Candidatus Chlorohelix allophototropha: one gene and its partner. The protein of the gene in region 1 binds, or shares a complex with, the protein of each later gene. Links are inferred from orthologs where the notes say so. Each region holds a gene or a part of one and is shown on either strand. Other genes may lie near its edges. The genes, in order: tsaE and tsaD.

Evidence for each region.
Region 2: the proteins of tsaE (region 1) and tsaD are in contact, whole or in part, in a crystal structure (PDB 6N9A), measured with the Thermotoga maritima proteins. The link is inferred for Candidatus Chlorohelix allophototropha from one-to-one orthologs. Residues at the interface, in WP_004082108.1 of Thermotoga maritima: Leu37, Gly38, Lys46, Lys57, Val59, Lys60, Ser61, Thr63, Phe64, Thr65, Leu66, Met67, Val69, Pro71, Tyr82, Arg83, Leu84, Asp86, Asp88, Phe89, Asp93, Ile128, Asp130, Glu131, Arg134; in WP_004082750.1 of Thermotoga maritima: Cys10, Asp11, Arg49, His50, Leu82, Gly84, Gly135, Gly136, Glu154, Thr155, Leu156, Asp157, Asp158, Ser159, Glu162, Asp165, Lys166, Arg169, Leu170, Tyr175, Lys213, Thr214, Leu217, Tyr218, Gln221, Arg222, Asn324.

The regions. Positions count from the first base shown.
Region 1 is NZ_CP128399.1:1,347,911-1,362,904, reverse strand. The notes cover bases 10,906-13,778. They hold tsaE (tRNA (adenosine(37)-N6)-threonylcarbamoyltransferase complex ATPase subunit type 1 TsaE), read right to left. Parts: upstream 12,677-13,778; coding sequence 12,134-12,676; downstream 10,906-12,133. Other genes in these bases: OZ401_RS05650 (glycosyltransferase family 4 protein), read right to left, coding at 12,926-13,778; OZ401_RS05655 (hypothetical protein), read right to left, coding at 12,698-12,910; tsaB (tRNA (adenosine(37)-N6)-threonylcarbamoyltransferase complex dimerization subunit type 1 TsaB), read right to left, coding at 11,469-12,137; rimI (ribosomal protein S18-alanine N-acetyltransferase), read right to left, coding at 10,906-11,457. Also shown: OZ401_RS05720 (CHASE4 domain-containing protein), read left to right, coding at 1-599; OZ401_RS05715 (cellulase family glycosylhydrolase), read right to left, coding at 652-3,294; OZ401_RS05710 (hypothetical protein), read right to left, coding at 3,450-3,719; OZ401_RS05705 (Crp/Fnr family transcriptional regulator), read right to left, coding at 3,884-4,663; OZ401_RS05700 (MinD/ParA family ATP-binding protein), read right to left, coding at 4,674-5,450; glsA (glutaminase A), read right to left, coding at 5,481-6,488; OZ401_RS05690 (DUF3352 domain-containing protein), read left to right, coding at 6,879-8,681; deoC (deoxyribose-phosphate aldolase), read right to left, coding at 8,761-9,426; OZ401_RS05680 (MaoC family dehydratase N-terminal domain-containing protein), read left to right, coding at 9,854-10,300; OZ401_RS05675 (MaoC/PaaZ C-terminal domain-containing protein), read left to right, coding at 10,313-10,750; more of rimI, read right to left, coding at 10,774-10,905; more of OZ401_RS05650, read right to left, coding at 13,779-14,077; OZ401_RS05645 (lysylphosphatidylglycerol synthase transmembrane domain-containing protein), read left to right, coding at 14,197-14,994. UniProt on the Escherichia coli protein: Required for the formation of a threonylcarbamoyl group on adenosine at position 37 (t(6)A37) in tRNAs that read codons beginning with adenine.
Region 2 is NZ_CP128399.1:2,752,775-2,767,749, forward strand. The notes cover bases 5,748-8,601. They hold tsaD (tRNA (adenosine(37)-N6)-threonylcarbamoyltransferase complex transferase subunit TsaD), read left to right. Parts: upstream 5,748-6,546; coding sequence 6,547-7,656; downstream 7,657-8,601. Other genes in these bases: OZ401_RS12080 (dolichyl-phosphate beta-glucosyltransferase), read left to right, coding at 5,791-6,543; OZ401_RS12090 (ATP-binding protein), read left to right, coding at 7,874-8,601. Also shown: pyridoxal 5'-phosphate synthase lyase subunit PdxS, read left to right, coding at 1-413; pyridoxal 5'-phosphate synthase glutaminase subunit PdxT, read left to right, coding at 483-1,100; OZ401_RS12055 (hypothetical protein), read left to right, coding at 1,139-2,314; OZ401_RS12060 (R3H domain-containing nucleic acid-binding protein), read left to right, coding at 2,331-4,100; OZ401_RS12065 (cyclic-di-AMP receptor), read left to right, coding at 4,115-4,447; OZ401_RS12070 (zinc ribbon domain-containing protein), read left to right, coding at 4,466-5,221; OZ401_RS12075 (DUF167 domain-containing protein), read left to right, coding at 5,225-5,527; more of OZ401_RS12090, read left to right, coding at 8,602-9,541; OZ401_RS12095 (AAA family ATPase), read left to right, coding at 9,602-10,906; mce (methylmalonyl-CoA epimerase), read left to right, coding at 11,019-11,429; OZ401_RS12105 (roadblock/LC7 domain-containing protein), read right to left, coding at 11,474-11,842; OZ401_RS12110 (GTP-binding protein), read right to left, coding at 11,842-12,375; OZ401_RS12115 (DUF4388 domain-containing protein), read right to left, coding at 12,397-13,404; OZ401_RS12120 (hypothetical protein), read right to left, coding at 13,619-14,975.

The DNA of each region.
Region 1 (14,994 bases):
ACTTAGCCAAGATATTCGACCCGTACTTTACAACAAAAAGGCAAGGGCATGGTCTTGGGTTAGCCATTTGCTATTCAATACTAAAGAAACACAAGGGACAAATAACGGTGGAATCAGAATTGGGAAAAGGTACTACCTTCCATCTCTATTTGCCCGCCTCTTCCGCTAAAATTTCAGCGCCAACCGGAGTAGTAACCTTACCGATTTTACAAGGGAAGGGGCGGGTGCTGGTTTTAGAAGATGAAGTATTGGTGCAGAAGGCACTGAAAGCCGGACTCAGTAAGTTGGGGTACCAAGTAGAAATCGTTGCAGATGGACTTACCGCAATTCAGTGCTATCAGGCAGCTTTAAAAGAGGAGAACCCCTTTGGAGCGGTAATAATGGACTTGACTATACCCGGCGGGATGGGCGGAAAGGAAGCTGTAGTATTGCTACGAGAAATTGATTGTAAAGTAAAGGCAATAGTATCTAGCGGTTATTCAGAAGATCCAATAATGGCAAATTATTTAGAGTATGGTTTCGTGGGAAGGTTGGCTAAACCCTATAGGTTGGTAGATCTTGGCAAGATTCTACAGGGAGTGTTCCAAGAGCAAGTTTAATTCGAAATGGTTCGAAACTATGGGCTAGAACCAGATAACTGATAACTAAAGCTTACTGAATCCAGCCTCGCGCTTTGAGTACCTGCATGCCAAGCAAGCCCACCTGAATTTCAAAAGGTGTGCCTTTAGCTTCGGGGTGGTATTCCAGCCTGCCACGTTCAAAATACTGAACATTGTAGGTTTTGCCATCAACCGGATTAATTTCGGTAAATTCCTCGCTGATAGGGTAGCCAAACTGAGTAAGCCCCCCGTATTTTTCCCAGAAAACCTTGAACCCGGTGGACAGGCTATGTCCGGTCTCTTTAAAGTAGATGCGATCGGTTGAGTTAGGGAAAGCTACAATAGTTTTGAAGGGTGCGTCTGACTCACGTCTGCCCGCCGAAACTAGCCTGCCGAGCAAACCAAGCTGTACCTCGGCGCTGGTGCCACTGTATTCGGGGTGATACTCAAGTCGCGCGCGTTCAAAGTATTGTACTGTGAGACCGCCTTCCTGAAATTCCTCGCTGATGGGCATGCCTAGTAGAGTCGAACCGCTGCGTTGTTCCCAGAAACGCTTGAAGGAGTTGGAGAGGTTATGTCCTGTTTCTTTGAAATAGAGGGTGTTCGAACCCCCTAGCGATTCGGTGCGTGCAAAGGTAGCGGGTGGCACCGGCAGACTGACAGTGTACACCGTTCCTGCGGTAGCATCGAAGGAGAGCAAACCGGCGGCGGTGCGATCCACTGAAGGCGCTTGCCCGTCTTGTACCTGCAAAACCGGGGCAAGTTTTGGATTCCAGCTAGGGAAAAAGGCGCGTAAATCTAGGGTAACGTGGGCGGGTGAACTGGTAATTACATAGACTTGTCCCAATCCATTGCTAGGCCACCAAACCGCCCAAGGCGCACGTTCTTTCTGGTCAAGTTGCACTCGGCTGTTTTTAAAGCTGGCGCTATTTCCAAAGAAACTATTGCCGGAAGTCCAGAAGTAATTGATATTGCCGTTGTCGCTATCTTCGAGGGTGTTAAAATCACCACTCGGCGCACGGTTCGCATCGGTCATGCGTAAAATGGCACGCGCGGCAAAGAACGCCGGTTTGGGATTATTGTTATCGTCGGACAACCCGAAGTTATTTTCATAGACGTTTGCGCCGATACTGAAATTCCGCAACATCCATTTGTAGCCTCCGGCGAAGCCTTTGCCATACATGTAGAGCCAGAGTGCGGTTTCATGTGCAGCGGTAGTCAAACTAGAGGTTGCACGTCCAGAATAATCCGAGTTGCTATAGCCAAATTCTTCTAGGCAAACTGGGCGACCGGGAAACGCTCGTTTAAGCGCGTCCATCACTGCGAAGGTGGTTTTCAAGCCGTCCGTACCGGAAGGAGCATAGCGGTGGATCGAGACAAAGCTCAGGCTATCTCCGGCGGAAAGACGCGCCCAGAAAGTGCTGTTAAACCCGGCAGTTACCGGCTTATTTTTGTCAAACTGGCGAATGGGGTTGAGCAACGAATCATACCAAGCTTGCAACGTGCCATTAGCAGCATCAAGAAATACTTTCCATTTGCCTTGTGCTTCAGGCGAACTCATATAATCAAGCGTGGTTGTGCCGTTTTTTACCGCCCACGTTGAGGCATCTCCCAAATATTCTTCATACAATACATAGGCGTTTGCGGCATAATACCCCAGACGTGAATCGAGTGCCGCCCCAACAGTATGCCAGCCTACATTGGTACGGCGATAGGCATCGGCGGCAGTTTGGTTCATGCGCTCACCGTAAGTCTTGATTAGCAAGTCGGTCTGGAAGGGTGGCTGCACGCTATCAGGATAAATTGCTCCGGCAATATGCACAAAATTTGGCTCATTTTTCAGATCATAGCCGAGCATATAGGGTTGATTCACGTAGCGTTCGGCTACCAGCGCATTTACTTTTGATAGTTTGCGCAAATCCATCTCGTCATAGTCGGCGAAGGTGAGCAAAATAAAGAGATTATTAGAGCGTGCCAATTCCAGCACTTTATCCAACTTGGAGAAATCGCCCTTGAGAATATCATCCCGCAATTGGGTTTGCACAAATATGCGTACAGTATTGTAGCCGCCTGCCGTTGCTGCGGCGAAGTCTTTCTGGATTAAGGCGGGGTCGAAGCGGTCATTATTCCACATCACCCAGGCGCGATCGGTAGCTCCCTCGTAATTAACCCCTGCTAGGAAGAAGCGCGCCCCGATACCATCCACCAGTTGCCCGTTTTTGACACTAATCGGCGCAACCGGCTGAGTGTAGACCGGCTTGTCAAAAATTACAGGGTAAGCGGTAGAATCGACCGTACTGTTGCTACCCGGAACGGTAGGAATGGGGTTAATCGGCACTCCCGGCGCAATAGTGGGTGGCACGCCATAGGTCGGCAAAGCGGGTAAATAGCTCTGCTGCGAGTTCTGCGTGGGCTTGATAATCGGATTCTGGTTTGGATCAGATTGCGCTTGTACCGGATTCTGGGTGCGGGCTTGCGGAGTGACGGGCGCAATTTCATAGCGCACCGGACCATAGGTTGGCTCAGGCAAGTAAGCGGCATCTACCGAGTAAGGGTGCAAGGCTGGGATTGAGGAGAAATTCCAGAGTATCAAAATACCCACCAGCGCAACCAGTGAGAAAAACGCCAGTACATATTTATTTTTTGATTTATTTTTTTGGGGACCCCGGCGAGGATTATTATATCCAGATTTCATCAGGGTGCGTACCTGTGAGCTTAATACGGGAAATGTAACTCAACATAAGTAATAATTGCAATGTCAGTTTAACATAAAACTATTTCACAGGCAATACCTTTACGCTTTTATTTCGCGTTGCAGCCATCAAATCGGCGGTTTAGAATAGGCAACATTTAACGTCCGGTTATAATAACGCGGGTAAAATTAAAGAATACCCAGAGTATTCCGCTTAAAGCAACTATCAAAAGTGGCAACCCCAATATCAGTAGAGTGGTTCGTGTACGTGAGGGCTTAGCCTTGATGAGCCAGACCACTCCGAATGTTAACCATGCAGTAGCGATAAAAGGTAGAACGAGGAGCATCAAAAAGATAGCAATAAAAAACACTATCAGGATAGTGAAAAGAACAAAAGCAAAAATCTTTACAATAGCATCGGGAATCATTACTGCTCGTCCTACTATGATTTTGCTAGAGTTTTCCCATTATATCCTGATCTAACCGTTTTTACTAAATGTTACACAAGAAAGGCACATCTCCAGCAGACGATGTGCCTTTCTTCTTTTGGATAATTCTGCAAAATAACCTTATTGATTGGTAACCAGCGTCTTTATAACTCGCTCAGGCTATCGGTTTCAAAGGGTTGTTTGTTTGAAGTGAACCTTTTTTTGCGAAGGTCGCGCGCTTGAGCTTGCAAATCGCTGAAATTATCGTTATCGGTAATCTGGCTGATTTGGTGCGCTAACTTCACTTGATCGATTTCTATCTTTAGCTCTTGCACCTGTCGTTTCAAAGTTTGCTCACGATTATATACCTCCTGTGCCATATGCCCAAAAATCCGGGCAAGCTGTCCTAGTGGGTCGGTGCGCTGAATTACCCCATCAAGAATCTCAGGTTGGTATTTGCCATCTTCTAGGGCGATAGCAGCGTTGATTACCTTTGAAAACTGTTGCATATACTGGAAGTCATCAAAACTGGTTTTAATACGGGTGCGAAGGCGCGAACACAGCAATTGAATTATTCCTTGTACTACCTCTTGCCTTTTGGACATTAGGGAGTATAGGTTCTGTTGGCTCAGACACCAAAGATGGGTATTTGTTATAGCGGTAATAGAAGCGCTTCGGGTTTCAGAGTCCAACACCGCCATTTCACCAAAAAAGTTACCCTTTTCGACAATACCGAGGGTATGTTCATCTATATGGACTCGCATGATTCCTTCCCGAACAATAAACATGGAGTCCCCGAGGTCTCCTTTCTGGAAAATGGTTTGCCCGATAGGCACTTCCACATCAACCAGTAGGTTCAGCATCTCTTGGAGCATCTCATCGGTAGCATCGCCAAAGATACCCACTCCCCGAAGAAATTCTATCTTTTCGGTTGTTTTTACCACTTCTAACCCCTTACTGCCTTATCAGTCGCGCTGCAATAGCAGTTATTCCTTGACTGAAAGGATGCTGCGGATTCTTCAGACTAAACAGACCAGCGCTACCGGCTCGAATCAAGTCATCCGAAGAGGGTAATACTGCGATTACTTCTGCTTTATAAATCTCCTCAACCGAATGTTTTAGACCGTCAAAATCCATCTCTGGCAGCGCCTTGTTTATCACCATCAGCATATTTTCTACATCCAATTTGCGGGCTACTTCCACAGTAACGGCAGTTCCCTGATAGTCTTGTCGGTCAGGTCTCATAATTAGCAGCAAATCGTCTGAAATGGCGATAGACAGCAAGGTTTCATCATTTAAGCCGGGATGCGTATCAATGAATAGATAGTCAAGGTTAAGCACCTCAATTAACTCAATTAACCCATCATTTAACAAATGCGCCTTATAACCTTCCCGCAATATTCGGGCAATATCGCCTGCCTTGATGCTGGACGGCAATAGATAAAGCTTCCCACCCCCTGATATATCAGTCCCTTCCGAATCTACTAACCGAGAAGTAACATCGTGTGCCGCTTCTTTGATACTACATTTCCCATATAAAAAATCGTTGAGACAAGGCGATAAATCATCCTCGTCCATACCGAAAAGAATATGTATTCCGGGCGATTGAATATCTGTATCTATAATAGCAACACGTTGCCTTTGCATAGCCACTGTAGCCGCCAGATTAGCAGTTATATTTGATTTACCGGTGCCGCCCCGATAAGAGTGAATCGAAATAATTTTACCCATGTTTTCCTGTTCCTAAACCTATCACTATTTCTAATCCAGTAGCTCGCTTTGTTGGTTGCTCAAATTAAAAATATGCAATCCCAGTTCGCGAGATAATTGTTCGCATACCTTTATGCCTCTTACGCTGTTTCCCTGAGAGTCAAGGAGCGGTGAAAATACGGCAATCCCTAATTTACCCGGTACTACCCCTATTATTCCTCCACTTACCCCGCTTTTTGCGGGAATACCTACACTGTAAGCCCATTGCCCGGCATAGTTATACATTCCACTGGTGTACATTACACTGAGAATATCAGGAATATACTGTGCTTCTACAGCGCGTTGCCCGGTGGTAGGATTAATCCCGTTGTTGGCTAGGGTTGCAGCCATAACAGCCATATCGCGGCAATTGACCAATAAAGAGCATTGCTGGAAATAAAGGTCTAGTGACTCATCTAGGTTTGGCGGAACCATTCCAAAGTTAAGCATCAAATAACCGATAGCTCGATTGCGATTCCCGGTTTGCTTTTCCGAAGCGAAAACTGCTATATCCACACTTGCTTTTCGTCCGGTATAGCGTTCGAACATATCAAGCACCCTGTTGAGCCGGGTGGGCGGATCCTCGCCCCTGATAAGAGCCGCAGTAGCAATTGCTCCGGCATTTACCATCGGGTTGAAAGGTCGGTTAGAGGCTTCATCTAAAATAATGGAGTTGAAAGCTTCACCGGTAGGCTCAACCCCTACTTTCGTGCTTACAAATTCGCGCCCATGTTGTTCGAGCGCAAGCCCGTACATAAATGGTTTGGACATAGATTGGATAGTAAAGTCCTGGCGACTATCACCCACCTCAAAAACCTGCCCATTCGTTTTTACCACACAAATAGAAAACCAATCTGGCTTAGCTTTAGCCAGTTCGGGTATATAATCTGCCACTTTACCCTCGTCTAAGGTTTTGTATTTGGCATACAATTCGTTTAGATAGCGGCGTAAGGGAGATTTGATGGCTTTCATTTCACTTACTAATATTTCGAGGTCGTTACGATCGTCTTGTTTATTCATTCTTGATTCCTGATATGATATATAAAGTGTGTAGCTTGAATTTATAACCCGAACAATTTTAGGAAGTTAGATATAGCTTTAACAGGAGGTGTCAGGCAACTCATTCCTGATTACAAGCTCATATTGAGTAGGATTTTTTGAAACAACTTTTGGGATTTTGGAGTAGGCTTCAAAATTAATCTTAAAGGTAAGAATATACAATTTCTACTGTTAATAACAATTGTCATTTTGACAGAAATTAATCGGTGATTTTAGGACAATTAGCACAAATCGGTTAGCTAGATTAATGTTTTGCAAATCAAAGAGAAATGAGAAACGATTTGGCTTGCACGAACGTATATCATGATTGTGAACATTAGATGAATCGTAATGAAATGGGAGAATTAAGATATGTCCTACCGAAAAGCATCTCGCTTTAGCCTGTTTCTGGTCGCGTTACTAAGCCTCGGTCTGCTACTGGCAGCTTGCGGCGATAATAACCAAACCAGTCCGGCTCAAAATTCCAATCTGGGCTATAACAGCGCGTTGGCTGCCAACTTCCCCGGCACTACCTCGCTTTTTGTCAGTCTGAACACCGATCAGAATAGCGCACAATCCCTAAGCGCAAAGAAGATGATAGATTATATTTCGGCAATTCCTGAGATTCAGGATTCGCTCAAGAGTTTAAATCTGGCATCTTCCACCACTACCGGGCAGATTGATTTTGAGAAAGATGTACGCCCATGGCTTGGCAATGAGGCCGCAATTGGTGTGACCGATATGCAAAAGCTAGGGAAACTCGTCGGTAGTCTTGGCAGTATGACCGGAAAATCCAGTAGCAGCCCGACCCCGACCCCCAATATGGCTATGGCTTCGTTTGATATTCCTTTGATGGTGGCAGTGCAGGTAAAAGATAAAGCTAAAGCCGATGTCTTTGTAAACAAGTTACTCGGTTCAGCGCTTGGTGGCAATACCTCCGGTTTGAATATCAAACCGACTATCGAAACTTATAAGGATTACACCATTTACAATCTGAACCTGTTTGTACTCCAGCTTTCGGTGGCGGTAGGAAATGATAAGCTTTTCCTGACGCTTGGTTCTACCGCTGCTAAAAATGCGATAGACCAGACTGCCGGAACTAGCCTTTCCGCGAATGCTCAGTACAAAGCGGTTGCTGCCAAATTGCCAACCACAAATCTCGGCTTTATGTACACAGATGCCGCTAGTGCCTCTAGCGCAATGTCTGCGATACCCAATATGTCCCAGAGCACGACTTCAATGAATAAGGATTACTTGAAGGGCATGGGCATGGCATTTTCTGCTGCCGACGAGGGCTTGAAGGTGGATGTGTACGAGGCTTATGACGAAAGCAAGCTCACCCCTGAGATTAAAGCCTCGTTGAGCAAACCCGCTGTGTCTGGCAAAATTCTTGAGGCGTTGCCAGAAAAGACCTTCTTCTTTGCCAATGGGCAGGATGGCAAGAGCGCGTACGATCAGCTAAATAGTATGTTGTCGCAGATGCCGAGCGACCAGACTAAACAGATTACCGACGCACTTACCAAATTTGAAACTAACTCCGGGTTGAGTATCCAAAAGGATATTGCGCCGCTGTTCGCGGGCGAATTCGCGGTATTTGCCGTGCCTTCTACCACTGACCAGAAAGTGGGCGTTGGTTTCTTGACCGCGGTGACCGATAAGGCTTCGGCACAGGCTTCGCTGGATAAATTGGCGGCGGCGCTTGAGAAATCGCCCGATGCAACCGTCAAGTTCGACCAGAAAACTTTTGGTGGTGTAACCTATAAATCCGGCGTGATGACTCCTAAAGATACCACCAAAAACAACGGCAAATCTACTACTCTAGAAATGGGCGTGGCGGGCAATTATGTCTTTATCAGCACCGCATCTGACCAAACTGAGGCGACTATCACTTCTGCTACAGGTGGTACGAACTTTAGCAAGGGCGCAAGCTATGCCGAGTTCACCAAAGTAAAAGCCAGCGTGCCGGATAGCAACAAAGGCTATTTCTTCGTGGATGCGCAGCAAGCCTTTGCGGTAGCGGCAAGTATGCCATCCTCCCCCGATAATGCTAAAAACCAGCAACAGTTAACCGCAATCAGTGGCAAACTGACCGATCTTAAGAGTGTGGTGGGCGGTAGCAAGTCCGGAACTACCGAGTCTAATAGCACGATTTATATTCACTTCCCGGTGAAATAAAAAAGCGGTTGGCTAACCGCTACCTCAAGATTAGTATAAAGGCGCATCGCAAGGTGCGCCCTTTTATTTGCCCAAATTTTTATTCTTCTGAGGGTTCGCTAGGGTGCAGCAATTCCTGCATAATTTTTACGCTGCTACTGGTGCCGAGACGAGTTGCACCCGCTGCGATGAGCTTTAACACATCATCAAGGTTGCGGATACCGCCAGAGGCTTTTACACCCATCTTCGGACCTACCACGTTGCGCATTAGGCGTACATCAACTGCGCGCGCGCCGCCACCCGGTACAAAACCGGTACTGGTTTTTACAAAATCTGCGCCCGCTTCTTTTGCCAGTTCACAGGCTTTGATTTTCTCGGCTTCTTCCAATAGCGCGGCTTCAATTATGACTTTGCAGATGGAGCGTCCGGTATGGCAATGGTGCGCCACGCTGGAAATTTCACGCTTTACCAGATCAAATTCACCCGCCTTGAGCAACCCGATATTGATAACCATGTCCACTTCTTTAGCCCCATGATTTATAGCGGTTTGCGCTTCGGAAACTTTGATGGCTTCCACGTTTGCACCCAATGGGAAACCTGCTACTGTGCAAACTTTTACATTAGAACCCGCCAATTCCCTTACACATAACTTCACATAGATGGGATTGACACATACAGCGCCGAATGCGTAGAAACGTGCTTCTTCACATAGTCGTTTGATGTCGGCTTCGGTTGCTTGGGGCTTTAGCAACGTATGGTCTATCATCGTAACTAGTTTTCCAGGTTCAACATTGAGTTTTGGAGTTTCTTCGGTCACTACATCGGTCGGGTTTTCAGACATGGTGTTTTCCTCCAATATGTGCGTAACGCTTTTTAATTAGTATAACACAACCCTATTTTGTAATAAACATTATAGTTTCGTCACACTCCTGTAAAACTCCCGTAAAACCCCCGTAACATTCCAGCGCTATAGTGTTAGTGGGCGAAAGAAAAAATAAAAAGTTTCCAACGCTCGAACCAATAGTGCAGTGATACACAACACGAACTATTCACCAGACAGATACCCAACTACGTTTCCCAACGGGCCGGCGATACCGGTCCTTTTTTATTTCATACAAGTTTGCAGCCTGCCTTCTCTTCTGCTAACATTCGTGCCATCAAAAATACCCCTGTTTGGAAAATAAGGAGGAAGAATGGTTAATCGCGAGTTAATCGGTAAGGTTCTGTCTACCTATACCTTTGAGATTGAGAAGGGCAAAATTCGTGAGTTTGTGAGCGCAATTGGTGATCCCAACCCTATTTATCGCAGCGAGGAAGCGGCACACGCCGCCGGTTATCCTGCTATCCCGGTGCCGCCCACCTTTCCCACCGTGGTAAATATCTGGGGTAATAATGAAGGATTTTCTATTCCAGATGCGTTGGGTGTGCCAAGTCCGCGCCTTTTGCATGGCGAGGAAGATTATACCTATCTTGCGCCGGTGTACGCCGGGGATACCATTACCAGCACTATCACCCTGAAAAGTGTCGAGGAAAAACAGGGCAATACCGGCAAGTTGGAAATAATCCTTTTCGAGGTAGTGCATACTAACCAGCGTGGGGAAGAAGTTTTACATGGGCATCAGGTGGTAGTGGCGCGTTAGGGGGAAAAGCACATGAACAAACTGTATTTTGAGGATGTGCAAATAGGCGATCAACTTCCTTCTCTTACCAAAGCGCCCGTAACTCATGTTCAATTGGTGCGCTATGCGGGCGCATCAGGCGATTTTAACCCACTCCACACCGACTCGGATGTTGGCAAGGCGGTTGGTATTGGCGGTACTATCGCACATGGAATGCTGATTATGGGCTTTGTAGGTCAAATGGTTAGTGATTATCTGGGTGACCCAACGAATTTGCGCCGCTTTCGGGTGCGCTTTCAGAACATGACTCGCCTTGGCGATGTAATAACCTGTAGCGGTTATGTGGTTAGCAAATATGAAGAGGCGGGTAAGGGCTATATTGAGGCGCAAGTGCAAGCGGTGGATGCTACGGGAGATCGCAAGGTAGCAGGTAGCTTTATCGCTACTTTGTCGTTGCGTGCTTTAGTTTAAGATTGTGCCCCGCGCTCGGCTTTTTACGAAGCGGGCGAAGGAGAGTCTACCAGCGGCGCAAAGGCATCTGGAACAGGCGTTACTTCACCTTGATTTGCCAGTGAATCAAGAAGCTCGCGTTTAGTTTGGTAATAACGCTGCCGATATTCTGGGGTAGTAATATTATCAGTCCACATTACATAGGCATCTTCATCGTTATCGGTGTAATATTTGCGGCGCACTCCCTTAACATCGAAATAATATTTTCGATAGAGGTTTTGCGCCACGTTATTGCTGACTCGTACCTCAAGGGTTAGCCAGCTTGAACCCAACTGCATGGCAATATCAATCAAGCCCACCAGCATTAGCTCACCCAATCGCTTGCCTCGGTATAAAGGGTGAACCCCGATTGTTGTTATATGGGCTTCATCCATCATCATCCAAAGTCCGGCATAACCAACCACCGGGTTAGCAGTGGCGGGGGATGGTTTATCGGGGCGGGTATTATCCAAGTGTGACATCAGGCGGTCGAGAAAAGGCGGTTCGGTGTCGGTGGGCGCTTCTGACTCGTTTTCAAGTTGACGAACTACCACGTAACGGGTTGAACTGGTATTTTGCAGTTCACGTCGGTACGCACTGGCGGGCCAAGGCGTGGCAAAACAGATTCGTTCAATTTCCACCACTTCGGGGATGTCTTCAACTCGCATAGACTCGATCAAGAAAGGCATCCTGTACTCCTCTACTGCTTGACGGGTTGATGCAAATAAATAGGTTGTAAATCGGCAATATCATCGCCCATATCGCCCTGTTTTAGCCTTAGCCAACTCATTTCCGCCAGATAACCAGCGCGTCGAAGGCTTGCGGCGGCGGGTAATATCTGGACATTTTTTCCGGTTAAACTCTCTAATTCTTGCAACTGAGCGACGGTAAGTTCACCGGCGATAAAGGTAGGGACGCTAATTTTGGTTGCCAATTCACTTGCCGTTACATTCTCGTAGTCGCCCTGCCTGTTCCACTTGCCGTTTTTCACCTTATAAAATCCGATTCCGAGCCTGCCTCTTCCTGCTTCAATGATAGTACAAAGGTTGCCGTTCAGGTAGCTGTGTTGGTATGCCAGCATATCAAGGCTGCTTACTCCGTAAAGCGGCAAGCCCAACGCCAACGCCATGCCCTTTGCAGTGCTGACTCCTACCCGTAAACCGTTGAATGAACCGGGACCCAATGCTACCGCTACCCCGGTTATGGTATCGGGCTTCAGGTTTTGGCTTTCGAGCAATTTTTTGGTCATGGGTAACAACTGGGTGGTTTGGTCGCGATGTGCGCGCCAGTTACATTCTGCCAATAGCCCATCCTCGCGGAACAGCGCTACTCCGGCATATGCGGTTGAAGTGTCGAAAGCGATAATCATGATTTGTATATCCCGAAGGCTTCTTCCTTAAATCTAGCAACAAAAGTGATGTAACGCTCCCCTATCGGCTCAAGGCGTATTCCCCGCTTGGTTTCATTCAGTGTAGTAAGGCGCACCGTGAGGGTTTCTTTCGGCAAAACATCCTCAATGCGTTCTGCCCATTCTATAACCGTCAGACCATCCCCATACAGGTATTCTTCCACTCCGAAATCGAGCGCGTCACGTCCGTTTTCAAGGCGATAACAATCCATATGGTAAAGCGGGATTCTTCCGCGGTATTCGTTCACCAGCGTAAAAGTAGGTGAATTAACGATACCCTTGATGTCCAGACCTTCGGCTATACCTTTGGTAAGGGTAGTTTTACCTGCGCCTAGTTCGCCCGCCAGCAAAATAATATCGCCGGGTTGCGCCAACTTACCTAGCACAACTCCGGTAGAGCGAGTTTGTGAGGCGGAATGGCTTACAAAATCTACCACCGTAGCCGGGTCGAAGTTTTTTTTGCGGGAGAATCCGGAGGTGGACGGAGAGGGTTGCGTCAAAGTAATTCCTTCCAGCAGTACCTAAACCTTACCCTTGCCCTTACACTTGGGGCAAATCCCGTCCAGAATGTGCCAGCCGTTAGGAGCGTTGGGGTCGGGCCATTTCTCGTGAACTTCGCCGGTGCCGTCACAACGAGTACAGACATTGCGTCCACCCTTATTGCGGCTGTTTATCACTGTAAAAATAATTACCGCGATTACCATCATTACGATGAAAATAATTGAGGGATCCATTAATCTCTATTCCTATTATTTCGATGCAACCTGTCGGTAAACTTCCAGAGTTCTGCGTGCAGTTTCACGGTAATTGAACCGGGCGGCTTGTGCCAACCCTCGACGGCGCAAATCTTCGCTCAAACCGGGTTCAGTAAGAATACGTGCCAGCGCGTGCGCTAGTTCCCTGTCATCCGTTGGTGTTATTGTAATACCGGCATCTCCTACCACTTCTGGCAGGCTGCTGGTATTGCTGGTAATTACGGGCGTTCCGCAAGACATTGCCTCCAGAGGTGGAAAACCAAAACCTTCATAAAGGCTTGGGTACACCATTACATCTGCGATATTATACCATAAGGGCAAATCAGCATCACTAATGTAGCCCGGAAAGCGAGTTATTTCCGCAAGTCCCAATTCGCGTACCAACCGGAAAATCTCCTCGTACATCCAGCCTTTGCCCCCTCCTAATACCAGTTCCACCCCTTTTACTGTATGGGGCTGTTCGTGGCGCAAACGGGCAAAGCCCTGCAACAGCAAGGGTAGATTTTTGCGGGGTTCAAGCGTTCCTACATATAACACGAAACGGGCGGGCAATTCTTTTTCGCGGCGGAAGGCTTCCAGTTGTGCCGTGTCGGTTATTGGCTTGAAGCGTTGGTCGGCAGCGAGCGGAATGGCTGTCACCTTGTGGGGCGGTACTTTCAGCAACTCTATAACCTCTTGCCTGATTGCTTCGGCATCGGTGATGATATGGGCGGCACGTTTCGCCGAAAGCTTGGTGGCAGTGGTTAGGTACAGGCGTTTTGCGGTTTTGTAACGCTCTGGGAAGCGCAGGAAGCCCAAATCATGAATAGTCAGAACGGTAGGGCAGGGCGCTGCCAACGGAACGACATTCACGGGACAATGCAACAACGCCGGACGGTCTTTTAATAGTATGGACGGGGCGAGAAATTGCTCCCAGCCGATTCGTACCGGAGGTCTAACGGTGGGCAAATGGCTAATCGCCAACCGAAAATTGGGTGCTTCTGCGAAACCGGGCGGTTGTTGTCCCGGCGCGGTGTAGATAATGAATTCGTCCTCCCGATCAAGTTCGGCGAGGTTGTTGATTAGAAGTTCGGTATAGCGGCTGACCCCCGCTTGACGGTAGGTAGAATTAGCCGCTACCAGATGAGCGTTAATTGCGAAACGCATTTAAATAATGCCCTTTTCTTGACAAGCCTGTAATGCTATGATATTTTCAGCGCGCCATAGTATAACTCATGCTCACGGTTGCCTCAAGAAAGTGCGCCGGAAAAGGAATCTTAAACCTAATGAAGTATCTCAAATTTGTAATCGGGTTACTGATCAGCGGCGTTTGTCTTTGGTTGGCGATCAAGGATATTCAGTTTGCTAAAGTAGGCGATGCGCTTGGCACGCTCAATTGGTGGTGGCTTCTGTCAATTAGTATCCCCACTGCGATAGTTATCTACTTGAAAGTGTGGCGCAACCAAATATTGCTAAAGCCCGACCACGTACATAAATATCGTCTTTTCACCGCGCTGATGATCAGTTACCTATGGAACACTATTTTACCGGCGCGTTTGGGTGAGGTGGTACGCGCCTATACCGTAGCTCGTACCGAAAAGATTGGTACGGTTAGGGTATTCTCCGCCATATTGCTGGAAAAAATTCTAGACATTATCCCTTGTTTTGTACTTCTTTTGGGGCTTATTCCTTTCCTTTCGATAGAAGATGGCTTTAAGACCAGTGTATTACTGTTGGGTAGTGTAATGGTGGGGGCGTTTCTAGTCTGTTTGTTAATGGCTTGGCAACGCAATCGGGCTGAGAAATTTATCAAGTTTGTACTAAAACTGCTACCTGCGAAAATTGGCAATAAGTTGTACGGTTTTGCCGAAGAAGTACTGGATGCCGTTTCAATCTTACTCGACCCTCGCCTTGCGTTTATCTTGTTTATTCAATCGATGGTGCAGTGGACTCTCAATTCGTTGGTATATCTGTGGGTTGCTTGGGCGGTGGGTTTGCCTATGTCGTTCGAGGTCGGCATGATGGTGATGATCGCCAGCAATTTAGGTATGGTAGTACCAGCTGCTCCCGGTTACATCGGTACT
Region 2 (14,975 bases), 1.4 Mb from region 1 along the record:
TAGAAGCAGTGCGCCATATGCGCGCGGTAACCAGCGAAATTCGCCGAATCAAGTCAATGGGTAGTGACGAGTTAATGGTAGTGGCAAAGAACTTGCAAGCGCCCTATGAACTGATTGTGCAAATCCACGAAACAGGCAAGCTCCCCGTAGTCAACTTTGCAGCCGGTGGCATAGCTACCCCTGCCGATGCTGCCCTTATGATGCAATTGGGCGCAGAGGGTGTGTTCGTAGGTAGTGGCATCTTCAAAAGCGGCGATCCGGCGAAAAGGGCGCGGGCTATTGTGCAGGCTACTACCCATTACAACAACCCTAAGATTATTGCGGAAGTATCGCGAGACCTTGGCGAGGCGATGGTCGGCATTGAGATTTCGCAAATCCCGCGTGATCAGGTATTGGCGGAACGCGGCTGGTAAAATTAAAAGAAGCGGAATTACAGCAATGCCCACTGTAATTCCATTCCAATTTCAGGTACTATTAGTCTGGTGAAAAAAAACTTAAAAATAGGGGTTCTTGCCCTGCAAGGCGCATTTATAGAGCATGTTAAAATGTTGCAGGGCATAGGCGTCGAGGTTAGAGAAATTCGCCTACCCGAAGACCTAGTAGAAGTTGACGGCTTGATAATTCCGGGTGGTGAAAGCACCGCTATAGGCAAGCTTATGACCCGTTGGAATCTGATTGAGCCGATAAAAGAAATGGTGTCACAAGGCAAACCCGTATGGGGAACTTGCGCCGGAATGATTTTACTGGCAAAGGATATAGGCGGGCTTGACCAGCCTTTACTAGGTTTAATGGATATTAAGGTAAAGAGAAACGCTTTCGGTTCTCAGCTTGATAGCTTTGAAACTGATCTGGAGATAAAAGGGTTAGGAAAACCCCAATTTCATGCGGTTTTTATCCGTGCCCCCTTTATCGAAACTGTAGATGAGAGTAAAGGCGTAGAAATACTCGCCACGCTACCCGACAATAGGGCAGCAGGGCTTGATGAGAGTAACACAGCGATTGTGGTAGCGCGCCAGGGAAACTTGTTGGCAACTGCCTTCCATCCCGAACTAACCAACGACCCGCGATTCCACCAGCTTTTCCTCAGCATGGTGGAATAGCCCTATCACAGGTTTACTCACCAAGGCGGTGAACCGGTTTGATTAGAAACCTGCACTTTAGCGATTTTCTAAAGCTTGGACAGATGCATCAAGCAGAGGTAGGACTTAACCTGCCTAATGCTATTATGTCGCCGCCTTCGCCACTTACCGCGGCATTGCTTCAGCAATTACCGGTGCAACACCAGAGTTCTTCGGTTTACATCTACGAGGAGAGTAGCAAGCCGGCTGCTTTTCTGCAAGCCCGCACACGCCACCGCCGCGAAGAATGGGAAGTCATCTCGCTCGGTACTATCGGAGCAGTATTCTCCAGCCTTGAATCTCCACAAATTGAGGATGAAGAAATCGGTATCGAAACTGCCGAGTCAATTATCGAAGAAGCGGCTGAAGAAAAACAAGAACAACCCTTGGACTTGAATAACGCTTGGTTGCAACTAATTGAGCATACGATTAGTGAAGCGGGCGAAAAGGGAGTACAGCGTATATACGCGCGGCTCAGCACTGAATCAGCGGAACTGGGCTTATTCACCAGTAGCGGCTTTCACGCCTACACCCATGAATCGCTATACATGGTAGATCACCGCACCAAAGCGAGAAAACCCGCCGATTTACAGTTGAACCAGCAACGCAAACGCGATTTGTGGAACATTCAGCGATTATATGACGCGGTAACACCCAATCCCGTTATGCATGCCGAGCAACTCCGCAGCGATAGTTGGGACATTAGCCGCAACTACTTCCCCGGAGCGGAACGCGAAACCGGCTGGGTTTTGAGTGAAGAACAAAGCGAACGAGCAGGCGCTTATATTCGCATTACCAGTTACCGCAACAAGCATTTGTTGCGGATAATGAACGTAGATTTACCACGCGAACGCCTGCCCGAATTATTTCTTTATGCCCTTGCTTGCATCAAGGCAAGTGAGGATACTCAGGTATTCTGCGCGGTTCGAGATTACGAAACCGAACAGGAAACTGTGCTGGAAGAACTGGGATTTAAATATTTTGCAAGGCAAGCAGTGCTGGTAAAACACACCGCTCACTTAATCAAGGTAAACGAGAAAGCGGTAGCACATGCCCGCGACCGCAGAATCGAATTGCCGCAGACTACTGTGAGCGTATCCAAACAGTCGCCAGATTTGCAAAATAATATTGGTTCCACACAAGTCCCGAAAAAGCCAAGTCGGGCAAATAAGAGACACGGCAAATCTACTATTTGAGGTAACCCTGTAATATATGATAGAAAAAACTTATATTGTCGAAAAGGAAGCTTTACCCCATGAGAAAGCTATCACCGATGATCTTGAACTACTCTTAGTGGCGTTGCCCCCTCACATCCGGCGTCCCCTCGAAGAACAAAAACAACGCAGAGATGACTTGCTTGAAGTGATTATGGATTTGGGGCGCAAGCCCGAAGCCCGTTATACCAACGAAGAGCATTTTCTAAGCGAGCATGAAGTCAGCGAAGAGGATCTCCATTACGTTGTTTCCCACATCGGTAATTTTGGAAACGATAACCGGGCGGGAATCGAGCGTACTCTGCACCGCATTTCATGTATCCGTAATCGAGGCGGAAAAGTGGTGGGGCTTACTATCCGTATCGGTAGGGCGGTTTACGGCACTATTAAAATTGTGCAGGATTTTATAGAGTCGGGACAAAGCATCTTGCTGGTAGGTAAACCCGGTGTCGGTAAAACTACCTTGTTACGCGAAACTGCGCGTGTGCTGGCAGACGAAGCCCGTAAGCGAGTGGTTATTGTCGATACCAGCAATGAAATTGGTGGTGATGGAGATATTCCGCATCCTGCTATTGGGCGATCACGCCGTATGCAGGTCGCACGTCCTGATTTGCAACATAGCGTAATGATCGAAGCGGTAGAAAACCACATGCCGGAAGTAATCGTTATTGATGAAATCGGCACCGAACTGGAAGCGCAAGCAGCGCGTACTATTGCAGAACGCGGCGTGCAATTAATCGGCACTGCACATGGTGTATCACTTGAAAACCTAATGCTCAACCCTACGCTCTCCGATTTGATCGGTGGCATCCAGAGTGTAACTTTGGGCGATGAGGAAGCACGACGGCGCGGTACTCAAAAATCCGTGCTGGAACGTAAAGCCCCGCCCACTTTCGATGTGATGGTTGAAATCCGCGATAGGTATAAAGTAGCAGTTCATCTTAATGTTGCCGATACAGTGGACGCAATTCTGCGTGGTCAGCAATATACCACCCAAGTTCGATACCGCAACGAAAAAGGCGAAATCGAAATATACGAGGAAGAATCCGAAAGCGAAACGAACCAACCGGAGCGCAACACCACACTCGATTTCGGAATGACCAATATTTTCGGTTATGGCAGTAATTTGAAACATGGCGCACCAGAGCGGAGTAGCAAACCCCACCGGATGCCCACGCAAAGGGGGGAACCAACCCTGATGCAAATCAATGTGCCGTCTGTAAATTCACGCAACGGAAAACCCGAAATCGTGCCGGTTGGTAACGCCAAGCCGCTGCGTATTTTCCCTCATGGCATCAACAAAAATCGACTGGAACAGGCAATTAAAGATATGGGTATTCCAGCCGACCTAGTGCGGGAGGTGGAAGATGCAGACATGGTAGTTACCCTGAAAAATAATTACCGTCAAAAACCGCTTTCAATCAGGCAAGCAGAAAGCAGTGGCGTGCCTATCCATATTTTGAAAAGTAATACGCTGCCCCATATTAAAAACCATCTTGCGGAAATATTCGGGCTTAGCCATTCAGATGAGGATGATCCGCGCCACAAAACGGACAATAGCCCGGTAATGCTTGACCCTGTGAAACGTGCTATGCTTGAAACAGAAGAAGCAATTTCGCATGTTATGGAACAGGGTACGCCTATTGAACTACCGCCACAAAACGCTTTTATTCGTCGCTTGCAACACCAAATGGCAGAGCGTTACAATTTGCTTTCAACCAGCAAAGGACGTGAGCCACTCCGTCGGGTACGGATTTACCCGCAGTAAGGGATATTTACACTATGAAAATGGTCATAGCTGTAGTTCAAAGTAAAGATGCTGGTACCTTAGTAGATAAGTTGGTTGCCCGCCGCTACCGAGTAACTCGCATTACTACCAGCGGCGGCTTCCTTCGAGAAAGCAACGCCACCTTGCTTATTGGTGTAGAAGATGAACTGGTAAATGATGTGGTTTCGATTATTCGCGCTACCTGCCAGACACGTAATCGCTACATCAGCCCACTACCACCGATGACCGAGCCGGGTGGCGATATATATGTGCCAAATCCAATTGAGGTTCAGGTAGGGGGCGCGACCATTTTCGTGGTAAACGTTGACCAATACCTACGAATATAAAGCGCAAAGGAATCTAAAATGCCCCAGGATTTAATCAATCAGGTTCAAAGTATATTGAATAGTGTAGTGGCGGTTCTGCAAATTATCGCCACATTCCTGATTGCCTTTCTGGTGATAATCTGGCTTACCCTTTGTTTCTGGACTTTTCGCGATATACAATCACGTACCCGCGATATTGTAGCCCAGATTTTTGCTACCCTATTGGTAGTTTTTTTCAACATACCGGGAGTATTAATCTACTTGCTGGTGCGTCCTAAGCATACCCTTGAACATGAATACGAACAAAAACTGCAAGAAGAATATATGTTGCAGGATTTGGAAGAGCGGGAGATTTGCCCCACTTGCCGAGTTAAAACGCAGCCTGATTTCATGTACTGCTATAGTTGCCGCACCCGTCTGCGCAAAGATTGCCCCAGTTGCGGGCAGGTAATCAAACTGAAATGGCACAATTGCCCCTACTGCGGGATGGCGCAAAAACCGCCTAGCCGCGAAGAAACGCTCAATCGTATGAGTTTGCGTCCCGGTGCGCCACAGCGACCTGCTGCGGCAGCTACTACGGCGTTGACACGCGAGGATGTGGAGGATACTTCCCTTGCAAATATTCCGCAAACTTCCGGGCAACGATTCAAAGCCCCTTCCCTACGCGCCGGATATGCCGATGACTTTGAAGAGTCTGCTAACCTTCCGCTAGATGGTAATAATCACAATGATATTACCCGCCCGGATTATAGCCGCTACAAACCTCCCACCGAACGCGACCTCCGGGAAGAATAACAAATGTCCGCTTCAAATATAATCCAGCAAGATAAAGAGGGCGTAACCCTTTGGGTTAGAGTCGTGCCACGCAGTTCCAGAAACGGCGTTAGTGGAATAATCGAAGGGGCTGTAAAAATAAACCTGACTGCCCCCCCGGTTGATGGCGCTGCTAATGAGGCGTTACAGGAAACGCTTGCCAAGCTGTGTGGGCTGCATAAAAGGGATGTAACTATTTTGAGTGGACATACAGCCCGACAAAAACGGGTATTACTCCACGGCGCAAAGTTGGAGCAAATCAAAAAAACTTTGGGCTTACCGGACTAACCAATAGGGCAGTTGTAGAGTCGGAAAGGGAGTGTAACCCTACGGGTCAGAACGCCTGCCGGAATCGCAAGGGTTGTCCCTTGAACTCACCCTTTCTCCTCCGCTCCGGTCGGTGCAGCAGGCTATTGCCCTAAAACGTTTCTTGCAACAGCCCTAGAGCCGAATTTCAGAAAATAGGCGGGATATGCTAAAATTAGCAAGCTTAGATTGTAACTTTTCCATAGTTAAACAAAAATCTTAAAAGAAGGATAACTTTAGAAACTATGCCGGATAAAGACGCGCTGGTAGAAATAGTAATACCGGTCTATAACGAAGAAGCGATTCTTGAAAAGAGCGTAACCACCTTGCGCGATTATCTAAGCCAGCATTTCCCATATCGCTGGAGAATAACCATCGCCAACAACGCCAGTAAAGACCGCACCCTTGAAATTGCACGTCACCTTGAAGCGACCTACCCTGATGTGCATGTGTGCCACCTTGACCAGAAAGGACGTGGTCGGGCGTTACGCACCGCATGGAGTCAGAGCGATGCCGATGTGGTCAGCTATATGGATGTAGATTTAAGCACCAACCTGCAAAGCTTCTTGCCCTTGGTAGCGCCGATAATTACCGGGCATAGTGATATGGCAATCGGCAGCCGTCTAGCAAAAGGCGCGCGCGTTACCCGGCAGTGGAAACGTGAAATCATCTCTCGTATCTATAACCTCATCTTGAAGCTCTTCTTCTGGAATAACTTTACCGATGCTCAGTGTGGCTTCAAAGCCGGACGCACCACCATTGTAAAAAATTTGCTGAATCAGATTGAAAACCAAGAGTGGTTTTTCGACTCTGAAATGCTTTTGCTGGCAGAAGAAAAAGGGATGCGCATCTACGAAGTACCAGTAGATTGGATCGAGGATTTAGACACTAGAGTGAATATTTCAAAAACCGCCACCGAAGACCTCAAAGGCTGCGTGCGGGTGTGGAAGCAGCGGAGGGAACGCCGCATGCATGAGAAAAAATTTGCCAAAGTTTAACGTATGAACATTCTTGCTCTCGAAACAAGTTGTGATGAAACCAGCGCCGCTATCGTGCGTGACGGGCGGCATATACTGGCAAACGTAATTGCCTCTCAGATTGATATACACCAGAAATATGGCGGAGTAGTGCCAGAGGTTGCCTCTCGTCAGCATATTCTGTATATCACCCCCGTTCTGAAAGAAACGCTGGAAACTGCCAACTTAAGTTGGGCTGAAATTGACGCGGTAGCAGTTACCAACGGACCCGGACTGGCAGGCGCGCTGTTGGTTGGAGTAAACGTTGGCAAGGCAATTGCTTTTGCGCGCCAGAAACCGCTAATTGGGGTAAATCATCTGGAATCCCACATCTATTCCAACTGGCTAATTCCACCACAAACGGGCGATAAAGCGCACCCTGCCCCTCAGTTCCCACTGATATGCTTGGTAGTATCGGGCGGACATACTGAAATTGTACTGATTAGCGGGCATGGACACTACAAATTACTCGGCAAAACGCAGGATGATGCCGCAGGAGAAGCCTTTGACAAAGTAGCCCGCTTGCTTGGCTTGGGCTATCCCGGCGGACCACTGGTAGAACAAGCGGCGCAATCGGGCGACCCAACCCGCTTTCCTTTTACTCGTAGTTGGTTACGCGGTACTTACGACTTCAGTTTTAGCGGCTTGAAAACAGCCGTATTGCGAAAAGTCGAAGAATACCGACCCGCGCCTCCCAAACCTGCCCCTTTCTCTGGAGGAAACCAACAAGATAAACCTATCAAGCAAACCCCACTGGCTTTGAACGGTGATTTACCAGTCGCCGATATTGCTGCCAGTTTTCAGCAAGCCGCAGTAGAAACACTGGCAACCAAAACTGTAGCCGCTGCCGAAGCGCATGGGGCAAAAGCGATAATAATTGCCGGTGGAGTAGCCGCAAACAAGGCGTTGCGAGCAGCGCTTTCCGAGCAAGCTGCCCATCTCGCCAAACCTATATCTATCAGTTTCCCCCCTCCCATTTTGTGCACCGATAACGGAGCAATGGTTGCCGCCGCCGCCTATTTCAAGTTCAGATATGCCAAAGAGGCAATTGCCGAGTTGAGTTTGGATATTCGCCCTCAGTGGGAACTCACCTAGCCAAAAAGTACTACGTAATTACTTGAATTAGGTTGATACATTTTATAGGACTTTTTTAGTATTTCCTTGCTATATTTCTCATTTCTTGTTACCCGTTACAATCAATATAGTAAAGTATTACAGTAGTGGTTGGCTTACTCCTGATTTTAAAGCCGACTCATTTCCCACAAAACTCTATATTATTCAGAATCTCTAACTGAATAGAGGGTAATTAAAAATGCAGTTCTTAATTGAGCAAACCGCCGTAGAAGAAATGAATCGGTCAAACCTTACCCCCGATTGCTATGCGCGGGCTAACAACTACCCACATCATTTCTGGAAAAACGGTGAGAAAAACCTTGTTGTAAGAGCGCTCTATTCGGCTATAAGTGAAGCAAAAGTAAAGGGCGATATGGAATCGCTAGCTCACCTAATGCTGCACGAAAAACAGGTTAGAGAATGGGCAGCGGAAATGGAACGGCGCAAACAAGGTTTGCCAATCAGCGATGAACTGAAAGATTATCCGCATTATGTTGGAACAAGCGAAAATAACCAAGAAGAAGAGAATGAACCTGCCCCGGAAGAACCGGCTTATTTTCCCACAATTCCTAACAACTTGGAAGATTTAGGTTTGAATCGGGGTTTTGTATCGGAAATGCTATTGCGCTGCATTTATTTTAACGGTCGTATCACAGGAAATAAAATGGCTGCCCGCTTACGCATACCTTTCTACGGCATTATTCGAGAGTTGCTGGAAGAAATGCGGATGCAGGAATTACTAGATATCGGCGGGATGATTGGGTCAGGAGATGGCGGCTACGAATTTGTACTTACTCCTAAAGGAGTTCAGCGTGCCAGTGAACTGCTGGAAAAAACCGCTTACGCCGGAGCAATGCCCGTACCATTGGAAGAAGCGATAAAAGCCATTAAACTCCAGACCATTAAAAATGTAGTGGTCACTCATAAAAATATTCGCAAGGCTTTCGCCGATCTGATTATCCATGACTATGTATTAACCCAAATCGGTCCCGCTGTAAATTCCTGTTCTTCGGTCTTCTTATTTGGCGCGGCAGGCAATGGTAAAACTTCCATCGCCGAGCGCATCACGCGCCTGATGGGTGGCGATATTTACGTACCGCATGCTATCGAATCCGATGGGCAAATAATCAAACTCTACGACCCGATCAACCATGTGGCAGTGGATGATCCCACTTTGGATAAAAATTTGCCCTACGATGCGCGTTGGGTACGCATCAAACGCCCGGTGGTAGTTGTGGGCGGGGAGTTAACACTGGCAAGTCTCGACCTGATTTATAACGAAAATGCCAAAGTTTACGAAGCGCCTTTCCAGATGAAAGCTAACGGCGGTATCTTCTTGATTGATGACTTTGGTCGCCAGCAATGCCGCCCGATGGATTTGCTCAATCGCTGGATTGTACCACTTGAAAAACGCTACGATTACCTTACGCTGGTAACCGGTAAAAAAATGGAAATGCCTTTTGACCAGTTGATAGCCTTTAGCAGCAACCTTGACCCGATGGATATTGCAGATGAAGCCTTCTTGCGGCGCATCAAGTACAAAATCAACATCGGAGACCCAGACGAAAAGCAGTATCGCCAAATCTGGCAATTGGTCTGCAAGAGCAAGAAAATACCCTATGATGAGAAAGCGATTGACTACCTGATTGAACGGTATTATCTACCGCACAATCGCCCCTTCCGCATGTGTCAACCGCGTGACCTAGTTGATCAGATAGTTTCACTGGCGAAATACAATATGGAACCGCCACGCCTTACACCCGATTTGGTTGATAGCGCTGCCGCCACCTATTTTGTAGATACCAAAGGGCGAAACATGGTCACAATGGCAGGCGAGGGTCACAGTCAAATCCGCAAAGTAAGCTGATATGCTATACTAACAGGGATTGGGTGTTATCATCTCTGTTAGTATGAATTCAAGGATTCTGTGGAACTTAGCCTCTACCAAGCGCAATTATCAGCCAACCATACGCACCTTTTTATCCCATGTCCAACTGTAATAATTTTATGCGGACCTAGTGGCAGCGGTAAAAGTACCTTTGCCACTCGCAATTTTCCCGCTACTTGGATACTTTCCTCTGACAAATTGCGAGGGCTGATTAGCGATAATGAGCGTAATCAGGAAAGTAACAAAGACACCTTTGATTTGCTCTATAATTTGCTAGATACCCGATTACGCTACAAGCGCACTACAATAGTGGATAGTACGGCACTGAGAGTGCAAACCCGCCGGAAATTGCTTCAAATTGCTCACCGCCACGATTTCGCAGTTTTATTGCTATTAATAGATGCCCCCGAAAAACTCTGTCGTGAGCGTGATGCTGCCCGGATAGACCCACCGCCGGTAGGTGCAAAGGTAGTAGCAGAACAATTTAAGCTATATTGGGAAATCGAAAAAACCGCACAAAAAGAAGGCTTTGAACAAGTAATCAAACTAAACCAACATGAGATTTCCAACCTTCAAGTGGAAATCGTGCCACTCTCGCTAGAGAAACCTGAGCAACGCGGTCCCTTCGATATAATCGGAGATATTCACGGCTGTTACGATGAGCTTTGCGAATTGCTCAATAAACTTGGGTATCAGTTGGAGAATGGCGTTTACCAACACCCGTTAGGCAGGCGCACCATTTTTCTGGGTGATTTGATAAATCGCGGACCTAAAAATCTGGAAGTTTTACGGTTGGTAAGTGCTATGGTAAAAACCGATAACGCGCTCTTTACTCCCGGAAACCATTGTTATGCCTTATATAAATATTTTCAACAACCTGACAGCGTGGACTCCAATAATACCTGCGAGTGGATTGAACGTTTGAGTGCAAAAGAGTATGTGGAAGCAAGCGAATTGATCAATGCACTTGTAAAAGACGCACCACCATACATGATACTTAACCGAAATAAATTGGTGGTAGCGCACGCCGGTATCGAAGACCACATGATCGGGAAACTTACCACCCGTATCTTTAATTTCTGCCTGAACGGTGAAATATTAATTACACCGGAGGGCAATAAACAGCGCAAAAACTGGGCAGAAAATTATCGGGGCAAACCCTTGGTAGCCTATGGACATACGCCCACCACTAAACTCCTACCCGAATTTCGCAACAATACCGTAAATCTGGATCAGGGTTGCGTTTACGGTGGACGACTTAGCGCAATGCGTTATCCCGAAATGGAATTTATTCAGGTCAACGCTCATGCTGCTTATGTAGAGCGCAAAAAGCGAGGTGTTTGATGGTTCATGCAATTAGTTCAAGCTACACCAACTATTCAGAGTATCGGCTATAATAAAAGTAGTAACCGAAACGTTATTTGTACTTTCTCATCCTTACAGTAGGAGTCTCGAAATGGCAATAAATAAAATTGACCACATTGGTATTGCAGTTAAAGATTTGACTAGCTCTTTGAAATTTTACGAGGAAGCCTTAGGGCTAGAAAACATCGGTTTTGAGGTAGTGGAAGAACAGGGCGTGCGGGTAGCTTTCCTGACTGTGGGAGAAAGCAAAATTGAATTGCTCGAACCTTTGAACGAAGAGTCGCCAATAGCCAAGTTTATCGCCAAGCGAGGTGAAGGCATCCATCACATTTGCCTTGATGTTGAGGATGTGCCAGAAGCTTTGGGCGAACTCAAAGAGCGTAATCTGCAACTTATTGACCAACAACCGCGACGGGGCGCACATCATAAAGATATTGCTTTCGTTCACCCCAAATCCAGCAGCGGCGTACTTATCGAGTTAAGTATGGACGGCAAAGATTAGGCAACAAAAAAGGGCGGCTTGAAAACCGCCCTCCGCTTTTTTCTTTAGAACAGAACCTTCGCAATATCGCGCGCTGCCCGCTTCATGTAATATTGCACCATGCCTAGTTTCGCTTCTCGTTTTGAAATAACGGTCAATACCGCATCCTCACCTACCGCCATTAGCAATATATCACCATCGAGACCGCGAATAAATACCTGTTCCAACAAGCCACGATTCAATTCACCTGAAATGCGCATTGAAAGCGCCAGCAAAGCCGCGCTCATGGCGGAAACCCGGTCAGGCTCCACAGCATCCGGCAGATTCGAGGCAATAATTAACCCATCGAGGCTTACCACCGCCGAGGCTTCAATTTCAGGCGCAGCCGCCTGAAGCTTACGAAGATGCCCTACCAGCTCCTCACGGCGATTCATCAATCCTCCTCCGCATCAGCCAGAATAGTGTATAAAAGTTCGAGCAAAACTTTCTTGACACTATCCCGATCCTTTGACACGCAAGGAATGACCTTAACATCACTACTAAGACGAAGCGAGTAGCGAATATCCTCTGGAGACCACGCATTCTCTAGGTCTTGTTTATTGCAGGCTACAATAAAAGGGGTTTTACGGTATCCAGTGAAAAATTCAATGATGCGGATAGTTTCGCGGAAGGTATCCGGGCGGGTGCTATCTATCAGCACAATCAAGCCAAGCATCCCCTCTGACAAAATCTCCCACATAAAATCAAAGCGTTTCTGACCGGGTGTGCCAAAGAGGTGCAATACCAGATCATCCGCAATAGCGATTCGACCGAAATCCATCGCTACAGTGGTTTCTTTCTTTATCAGGCTGGTTTCGTCGGTAGCTTTTCGCTCGGTAGAAACGACATCTATTTCGCTAATAGCCTTAATAAATTCGGTTTTACCGGCTGCGACTGCTCCGGTAATAACCATCTTCACAGTTTGCACGAACTATAAGCCCTCCCGGCTTTACCGTCTGGATATGGCATCTATGATTCTGCGAATCAAGCTCTTTTTAAATGTCTGCGGTGGAAGAGGCGGACTTTGAGCCGATAGTCCGGGTCCCGGTGCAGCATTCACCCCTACCGCATACCCTGGGTTATACTGCCCATTAACCGGAACCTGAGCGCGTTGCTGCACAGGCGGTGGTACAGCCTGCGCTGATTTAGCCGGGGCAGGCGCGGGCGCAGTGACCGGTCTGGGAGCATTAGGACTGGCTAACCCAGTTCTGGGATAACCACCATTTAAAGCAGCTTGGGGCGGTTGCTTGGAAATAATAACCAGACCCGCCGACAGGAAACCGTACAGGATACGAGCAACATCAAATTCGCTCAGGTGTGTAAGTTGGGCAATCTGGCGAATCGAGTGCAAGCCATTGATACGGGCAAACACGCGCCATTCATCAGGTGTAAGGTTTACACCCTTAGCTTTTTCATGCGGCTGATCGCTAAAACGTACCACCACATCCAGATTCGGAATTCTATCACGAATTCGAGTCCACTCGTCAATGCGGCGCGTACCCTCCATAATGATATTTTCCACGCTCAGAGGAATAGTCAGGCTTTCGGGGGGAGGCTGCACATCTTGCTCAAATTTGAAATCCCCTTCGTTCCAGTTAAAAAGCCCGTAGGTTATTTCCTCAATTTGCAAACGCACGCATTTATTAATTTCGTCGGTAGAAATAATATTATTGCTTACCAGTATTGCACCCAGAGGCTTGTTTGGCTCGCGTGTGTGCTGGATACGTAAGGCATAGTTTACCTGTTCCTGAGTGATTCGACCCATTCGTACCAACATATCACCAAGACGTTCTTCTTGCCCGAAATGGGAAGCGTACACCAGTTTACCTGTCTGGAAATAAAGTTCGGCGCGATCTCCGGGTCTTTGCAAAGTAAGACGCCCGGTCTTATAGCCCCGGTCTACGAGGTAGAGAAATTCAGCCAGACCGAAGTCTTTAAGATTTCCTACTAGCGCCATTAGTGAACTAGCTCCTTAGAAAAAAGTTAGAAAACTCAGGAATAAAATCACCCATTAGTTGTATCGGGTATTTTTTTGATTTACCTGATTCAGACAAGTATTCCGCGTTCTTAAAATTATAACCTTACCTAAAAATAAGGTCAACGCTCTAAACCATATATTTAAAGCGGTCTCACCGTTAATTCCACAAGCCAGTGGCGCTAATACAACTATTTTAACGATCTTGTCGCACCAATCTGAAGCGACGACCAGCTAGTGTCAGAGCCGCCAATACCAGTCCACCGATTGGTAATTCACCGCCGGTTTTTGGCAATTGCTTGCTAGCATCGCTGCTACCGCCTGAACCGCTGCCGGTGTTATCGGGATTCGCATTATTCTGTGAAGGACCAAAGGTTGGTGGCACCCCGATAATTTCGGTGCCACCGGCAGCGCCACCCGGCAATCCGGTTGTAGTAGGGCTTGCAGCAGCCACTGTAGTAGTCGTTACCGTAGTGGTACTAGCGGTTGTGGTAGCCGTTCCATTAGTGGTAGCACGACCGGTAACGGTAGGAATAACTATCGGACTACTTTGTGCTCGTGTAGTAGCGGCTGGAGCAGCCGTTGTAGTAGGAACAGGCGTTGGTGTAGGAATTACCCCAATAGCGAAGGTAAAGCGCTTGTTGGAAACACCGTTTCCTTGTGAACCACTAACGTTAACCTGAGCTGAAAACTGACCATTTCCAAGTTTACCATCTGGTAAGGTGTAGCTTGTAGCCCCGCCAAGATCACCTGTATCAAGCACCATCTGACCGGTGCTATTGAAGAAAGAAAGCGAATAGCGTTCTACCTGAGTGCGCTTGAACCATTCAAAGGTAAAGGGAGTAGTGATACGTAAACCGCTAGCGCCCGGAGGTCCGATGCTGACATCGGTTACATCAATATTATCAACACGGGTAATTGAACCGGAACTAAAACTGAAAGAAGTAGTATTGAAACCACGCAAGGTTGAGCCACCCGGGTCTGAGTTGCGGAAGCGCAGATAATAACTTTCACCTTGCCCGGTACTACCCAAACCGCCAAAGAAAAATTGCCCGCTATTGTCTATAACTGCACTTGCTAGCACTTGTTCGCCCCCGGCTCTAACCCAGATTAAATCAATGGGAGCGCCTGCTACCGAACCATTTTTGTTTATTACTGAACCGGCTACTACACCACTCCCACTTGGAGGAGTGAGATTGACAGTAGCAGCAGCCTGTGTGGTTATTGGTTGTCCCGGTAAGGCGGGTGTTGGTGCAGGAGTATTGGTAGGGGTGGCGCTAGCTGTTACACCCGTTGTTGCTGTAGGCAGATTAGTCGGTGTGTTGGTCGGTGGAACCGGTGTGTGTGTTGGTGGAACCGGTGTATTTATTACTATTGTAGTTGCCGTTGGCGTGGATGTCGCTGCCCTAGTCGCGGTTGGTGCCAATGTTGCTGTGGCTGTTGCAGTCGCAGTTGGTGTTGCGGTTGCCGTTGGTGTCGCAGTCGCCGTGGCTGTTGCAGTCGCGGTTGGTGTCGCAGTTGCCGTGGCTGTCGCAGTTGGTGTTGCGGTTGCC